DNA from 2 places in the Promicromonospora sp. NPDC090134 genome. Region 2 is predicted to be linked to the other one. Evidence: riboswitches for the same ligand, from Rfam matches in the RefSeq annotation. Region 2 holds a riboswitch; the other holds the start of a gene.

Region 1 (3,393 bases), on a different contig from region 2:
TGAGCACCGGACCGAAGAAGGCCACGCCGTCGACGTGGATGGTGGGCGTGCCGACGTCGTCCCCGACGGGCTTCATGCCGGCCTCGTGGGAGGCGGCGAGCTCCTCGTCGTAGTCCTCGGACGTCGCCGCGTGGGCGAGCTCCGCGGGCAGGCCGGCCTCGGCGAGCGCCGCGACGGCCACGTCGTCGAAGGCCTTGTCCTGCTGGTTGTGGATGCGCGTGCCGGCGGCGGTGTAGAAGGCCGAGAAGGCCTCGGGGCCGTGGTCGGTCTGCACGGCCGCGGCGATGCGGCCGATGCCCCGGGAGCGCTCGATGCGCGCCCGGTAGTCGTCGGGGATGTCCCGGTCCTTGTTGAGCAGGTAGAGGCTCATCAGCTTGAAGGTGAGCTCGACGTCGCGGATCTGGGCCACCTCGAGGGCCCAGCGCGACGTGATCCAGGCGAAGGGGCACATGGGGTCGACGTAGACGTCGACGACGGGACGGGCTGCGGTCTCGGTCACGCGCAGCAGACTACGCTCAACCGCGTGACCGGGATCCGATGGGGAAGCCTCGCCACCGTCGTGGGTGGCGGGGTGATCTTTCTGGTGTGCCTGGTGGGGGTGATCCTCGGCCACCCGTGGTCCGCGGTACCCGGTGTTCTCGGCCTGTTGATGGCCGTGCGCGAGGTGCGCTACCTGCGCAGACTGCAGTCAGGGAAGATCTCCGGCAAACGGGAAAATTCGCATCATGAACCGCATTCTTCGCTCAAAGACTCTTCACGGTGGCCGGGGGGCACGCGGTAGCCTGCCTGGCATGACCGCCGTCCGTACCCACACGCACGCGCAGGCAGTCGACGCTGCGGTGGACCTGTTCACTCGGCAGGGGTACGAGGGAACCACCGTCGAGGAGATCGCCGACGCCGCGAAGGTGAGCCGCGCGACGTTCTTCCGCCGGTTCCGCTCGAAGGAGGACGTGGTCTTCGCGGACCACGAGCTGCTGCTCGAGGAGGTGGTGGTCATGCTGGCCGCGACCCGCCCCGATGCGCGGGCGAGCGAGGAGTCCGGCCACGACCTGGGGCGCGCGTGGGACCCCGACGTCGACCCGTACCTCGAGGTGTGCCGCGCGGCGCGCATGGTGTTCGACCACCACGTGGGCCAGCGCGAGACCTCCCTGGCCCGGTACGCGCTGCTGCAGCAGGTCCCGGCCCTGCGCGACCGCGAGCTCATCACGACGCACCGCTACGAGCGGGCGTTCACGCACTACCTGCGCGACACCCTGCCGCCCGAGCGCTCCGCCTCCACGGCGTCGATCGCGTTCGCGGCCTCGGTGGTCGCGGTGCACAACGCGATCCTGCGGCGCTGGCTGCGCACGCCGTCGCTCGAGCTGCGGCCCGAGCTGGAGGAGGCCTTCGCCGACCTGCGGCGCGCCGCCGTGCTCGGCACCGCCGCCAGCCCCCTGGCCGACGACGGCACCCCGGTCACCCGCCGCGTCGTCGTCACCGTCGTCGAGGGGGTGGCCGGGCCCGACGAGGTGGCCCGCGCCGTCCGGGACGCGCTCGTCTGACGACCGGACCCGCGGTACTTCCGGCCGGGAATGCCGCCGTGGCATCCTGTGTTCCGCTAGACATCGTGCAGCAGCAGTTGCACACGTGCTCCGGGGTCGGTGAAATTCCGAGCCGGCGGTGATAGTCCGCGACCCGGGTGCTCCTTCGGGAGAACCCGGTTGACCTGGTGAGATTCCAGGACCGACGGTGAAAGTCCGGATGGGAGGAAGCACGTGCGGCGCGCGCCGTCGACCCCTCGGGGTCCCCGGCACCGTGTCGTCGTCGGCGCCCTCGTGGCGTGCCGGCCCTCACCCCGGAGTCCCGTGTGCGGACTTCGGAAGAGGGAAGAGACATGGACTGGTTCCGCGCCGCCTACGACGCGACGTTCCTGGTCGGCGACCAGCAGATCTACTGGCGCGAGGTCATCGGCAACCTGTTCGGCCTGACCTCCGCAGTGGGCGGCCTGCGCCGCAAGGTGTGGGCGTGGCCGGTGGGCATCGTCGGCAACATCCTGCTGTTCACCGTCTTCATGGGCTCCTGGTTCGGTGAGACGGGGCGGGCCGACATGCTCGGCCAGGCCGCCCGGCAGATCATGTTCATCGCCGTCTCGATCTACGGCTGGTACCGCTGGCGGCAGACCCAGCGGGCGGGCGGCGCCGGCACCGTCGCGGTGCACCCGCGCTGGGCCTCGTGGCGGGTCCGCATCGGCCTCGTGACCGGGATGCTCGCCGGGACCCTGCTCCTGACCCCCCTCTTCCGTGCCCTCGGCTCGTACGAGCCGGTCTGGGCCGACGCCTGGATCTTCACGGGCTCGGTGCTCGCCACCTACGGCATGGCCAAGGGCTGGGTCGAGTTCTGGCTGATCTGGGTGGCCGTCGACCTCGTGGGCGTCCCGCTGCTGTTCTCCGCCGGGTACTGGGCCACCGCGCTGATGTACGTGATCTACGGGGCGTTCACGCTGTTCGGCTTCTTCGCGTGGTGGCGCATCAGCCGCCGGGAGAACGCCGGCCCGGACCGCACGGCGGTCGCGACCGCCTGATCGCGTACCGTCGGCGCTCGTGAACGCACAGGAGCGTACGGCCAGGATCGGGATCGTCGGCTCGGGCTTTCGCGCCCGCACCATGCTGCGGGTGCTGCACGCCCTGCCGGACCGCTTCGAGGTGGCCGGGGTGGCCACCCGCAACGCGGCGGACCGCGAGGCGCTGGCGGCGCGCGGTCTGTCGGCCGCCGGGCTGGCGGGGCTGCCCGCCCCGGTCTTCGCCTCGGTGCGGGAGCTGGTCGACGGCGGCGCCCCGGACCTGGTGCTGCTGACCCTCCCCGCGGGCGCGGCCCAGCCGGTGGTCCGCGAGCTCGCCGCCGCCGGCGTCCCCGCGCTCACGGAGACGCCGGCGGCCGGCACGGTCGAGGAGCTGGCCGCGCTGCAGCGGCTCGTGGACGACGGCGCCTGCGTGCACGTGGCCGAGCAGTACCACCTGGAGCCGCTGGTCGCGGCGCAGCTCGCGGTGGCGGCGTCCGGCCTGCTCGGCGCCGTGACCGACGCGCACGTCGCCGTGGCGCACGACTACCACGGCATCAGCGTGCTGCGCCGCGCCCTGGGCGCCGGCTTCGAGGACGTCGAGATCACCGCCCGGCGGGACGCCCGCCGGGTGCTGCCGAGCCCCAGCCGGGCGGACGACCCCGACGACCTCGCCCTCGTCGACACGGTGCACGCGACCGCGTGGCTGGACTACGGCGACCGCCTCGGCACCTACGAGTTCGACGACGTCCAGTACCGCTCCTGGGTCCGCTCCCCCGCCCTGCTGGTGCGCGGCGAGCGGGGCGAGCTGCGCGACGACGTCGTGCGCCGCGCCGGTGCCGACGGCCTGCCCCGCC
Region 2 (3,393 bases):
TCGTGGCGGCGAGCGTCGTCGGGATGAGCGAGACACCGAACCCGTCGTCCGACACCCACGTCACCGTGAGCGAGACCCCCGACAGCGCCACGGAGCCCTTCTCCGCGACGTACCGGGTCAGCGCGGCGGAGGCGGAGAACTCGAGGTCGTCCCAGCGCGGGCCGGGCGTGCGCCGGACGAGCGTGGCCACGCCGTCGACGTGCCCCTGGACCACGTGCCCGCCCAGGCGGCCGTTCGCCGGCAGCGCCCGCTCCAGGTTGACCCGGGCGCCGGGGACCAGCCCGCCGAGCGATGTGCGCCGCAGGGTCTCGGGCATCACCTCGGCCACGAACGCGCCGTCGGCCACGGAGGTGACGGTCAGGCACACGCCGTCGACGGCGATCGAGTCGCCGGGACGCGCGTCGGACGTGGCGAGCGGCCCCGCGACGGTCAGGACGGCGTCGGGCGCGACGGCGTCCGTGTCGGGCGTGGCGGCGGTGTCGGCGACAGTCGGGCCGTCGGGCCGGACGAGCGCGACGACGGAGCCGAGCTCCTCGACGATTCCGGTGAACATCAGATCTCCTCCTGGGTGCGCCGGCCGGGTCGGCCGTCCTGAGTGGAAAGGGCGGCTGACCGGTCTGCGACTGACCGGTCTGCGGCTGACCGGTCTGCGGCTGGCTGGTCTGCGGCAGTCCGGTCGTCAGAGAACCGGTCCTCAGCGGGCTTGAGCCGGCGCGCGACCAGCAGCACGTCGTCGCCCAGCCGGGTCACGTCCCCGGTGGCGAAACGCGGGGCCTCGCCGATCGTGGTCACGCCGAGGTCGCCGACGGCGGTCGCGCCCGCTCCGAGCAGCACCGGGGCGACGTAGGCGTGCAGCTCGTCGACGAGATCCGCGGCCAGCAGCGCCGTGGCCAGCGTGGGGCCGCCCTCGACGAGCAGGTGGCGCACCTCCCGGCCGCCGAGCTCGCGCAGCCCGGCGTCGAGGTCGTGGGTGGGCAGATGCAGCAGCGGTCCGCCGGGCCCGCGCAGGCGGGCGTCGTCGGGCACCTCTCGACGGCCGAGGACCACGCGGAGCGGCTGGTGCTCGAACAGGCCGCCGTCGACCCGGCGGGCGGTCAGCGACGGGTCGTCGACGAGGGCGGTCCCCGAGCCGACGGCGATCGCGTCGACCTGCGCGCGGACGGTGTGGGCGTGGGCGCGGGCCTGGGGGCCGGTGATCCAGCGGCTGGTCCCGTCCACGGCGGCGACCCGGCCGTCGAGGCTGGTCGCGAGCTTGAGGGTCACGTACGGGCGGCCGGTGCGGACGGCGTGCAGCCAGGGGCGCAGCAGCTCCTCGCCCTCGTCGGCGAGCAGGCCGACGGACACCGGGATGCCCGCGTCGCGGAGCTTGGTCGCGCCGCCCGTCGCGACGGGGTTCGGGTCGCCGACCGCGACGTGCACCGTGGCGACGCCCGCCTCGATCAGGGCGTCCGCGCAGGGGCCGGTGCGCCCGTGGTGCGCGCAGGGTTCCAGGGTCACGACGGCCGTCGTGCCGCGCGGGTCGACGCCGCGGGAGCGCGCGTCCGCCAGGGCCGCAGCCTCGGCGTGCGGGGTGCCGGCGCCGCGGTGGTAACCCTCCGCGACGGTGCCGCCGTCGGGGTCCAGGAGCACGCAGCCGACGCGCGGGTTGGGCCCGTACGCCGGGCCCAACCGCGCCAGCGCGAGGGCGCGGCGCATCGCGGCCTGGAGACCGTCCGGTCCGATCGGTGCCTGATTCATGCCGTCCTCCCCGAGCGTCGGCGCTCCGGGGGTGGACGACGGGTACGCGGACGGAGAGCCGTGAAGGCCCCGCCCGCGCGCACGACGTCACGACGTCACGCGTCCCAGGGGACGGCGCCGCCGCACGTGCTTCCTCCCATCCGGACTTTCACCGTCGGTCCTGGAGTTCCACCAGGTCAACCGGCCCGTCCTTGCGGACGGACGCGGGTCGCGGACTATGACCGCCGGCTCGGAATTACACCGACCCCGGAGCACGTGTGTGCGTACTGCTGCTCGCCAGCATGCCACAGGTCGCGTCGCGTGCGGCCATGGTCTGCGTCACACGCGGTCTCGTCACGCACGCTCCCGTCATCTGGGCTCCGGTCACCTGGGCTCCCGGCGCCGGCGCCGGTGGATCACCCACTCGGCAACGGCGATGTTGATCACCCAGCCCGCGGTCAGCCCGATCGAGTTGGTCACGGGGTCCAGGCTCCCGGTGACCAGCACGAGGGGCCCGAGGAGCAGCCCCTGGGTCCCGGCGCCCATGGCCAGCGCGTACGCGCGCGTCATCCACGCGGAGTGGGTGGCGTAGTCCCGGCGCAGGGCCGCCCGGACCCCCAGCACGATCGCCACCAGCATGGTGGTGCCCACCAGGTAGCGCATGCCGTTGACCACCGCGGTGTCCTTGACCGGCAGGTCGTAGAACGCCGTCATCCAGAGCCCGGTCAGGGCGACGCCGACGCCCGCCGGGGCGAGCACCCGCCCGGCCCACCGGTGCCAGCGGCGGCGGCGCAGGCCCGGCACGAACTGGAAGGCGCCCAGCATGCTGTAGACCGTCACGCACACGATGTGCAGCACGACGGGCACCGGCTGGCTGACGAACCGGGCGTTCTCCTCGGTGAGCATCGGGTCGGAGGCGAGCTCGGCCAGCCGTGCGGAGCCGCCGAGCGCCGGGATCACCGACAGCAGGAGCAGGCCCGCGGGAACGAGCCAGGTGTGGCGGGCGGGTCGGCGCGCCGGGACGGGTGCGGTCCCGGGTGTCGCCCGCGACAGCGATCCGGATACCGCGTCGGGTGTCGTGCTGGGTGTCGCGCTGGGTGCCGCGTCAGATGTGGTCATGTACCGAGCGTCGCGGCCCGGCCGGTGCCGGGTCATGGGTCCGCGGAACAGTCTTCGTACCGGCCGAAAGTACGAGTGCCGTGCTGATCAGGCCGGTGGGTCAGGGCTGGCCCGGCCGCACCCGCCCCGTGTCGTAGGCCCAGAGCGCCACCTCGACCCGGTTGCGCGCGCCCACCTTCGTCATCAGGTTGGCGACGTGCGACTTCACCGTGCTGAGCGTGACGAACAGCTCGCGCGCGATCTCGGTGTTGGTCCGGCCACGGGCCACGGCCAGGAGCACCTCCTCCTCGCGGGCGGTCAGCGGATCGAGCGGCTGCGGGACGCCGTCCGCGCCGGACCTGCTCGCGCCCGCACCTCCACGCGTACTCGCCCCACCCTGCGGCGCGGCGTCCGCGAAGGCCCGGAGCAGCCGCGTGGTGACGCTCGGCGCGATGAGCGCGTCGCCCGCCGCGGCGGCCCGGACGGCCTGGGCCAGCAGCGCGGCGCCGGCGTCCTTGAGCAGGAACCCGCGCGCCCCGGCGCGCAGGGCGGCGTAGACGTACTCGTCGAGGTCGAAGG

What was found. Region 2 has a riboswitch for FMN ahead of ribD (bifunctional diaminohydroxyphosphoribosylaminopyrimidine deaminase/5-amino-6-(5-phosphoribosylamino)uracil reductase RibD). Riboswitches for the same ligand answer to the same signal wherever they lie in the genome.
Region 1: it holds a riboswitch for FMN, as region 2 does, so the genes downstream of both, pnuC (nicotinamide riboside transporter PnuC) here and ribD (bifunctional diaminohydroxyphosphoribosylaminopyrimidine deaminase/5-amino-6-(5-phosphoribosylamino)uracil reductase RibD) in region 2, are expected to answer to the same signal.

The regions. Positions count from the first base shown of each region.
Region 1 is NZ_JBIVCZ010000014.1:43,634-47,026, forward strand. It holds gene ACIPN7_RS27440 (DsbA family protein) at 1-499, opposite strand, end outside; gene ACIPN7_RS27445 (hypothetical protein) at 524-781, shown strand; gene ACIPN7_RS27450 (helix-turn-helix domain-containing protein) at 792-1,541, shown strand; FMN riboswitch at 1,623-1,758, shown strand; gene pnuC (nicotinamide riboside transporter PnuC) at 1,874-2,560, shown strand; gene ACIPN7_RS27460 (Gfo/Idh/MocA family protein) at 2,580-3,393, shown strand, end outside.
Region 2 is NZ_JBIVCZ010000009.1:109,828-113,220, forward strand. It holds gene ACIPN7_RS22505 (riboflavin synthase) at 1-553, opposite strand, end outside; gene ribD (bifunctional diaminohydroxyphosphoribosylaminopyrimidine deaminase/5-amino-6-(5-phosphoribosylamino)uracil reductase RibD) at 553-1,737, opposite strand; FMN riboswitch at 1,860-1,996, opposite strand; gene ACIPN7_RS22515 (DUF2306 domain-containing protein) at 2,101-2,835, opposite strand; gene ACIPN7_RS22520 (response regulator) at 2,936-3,393, opposite strand, start outside.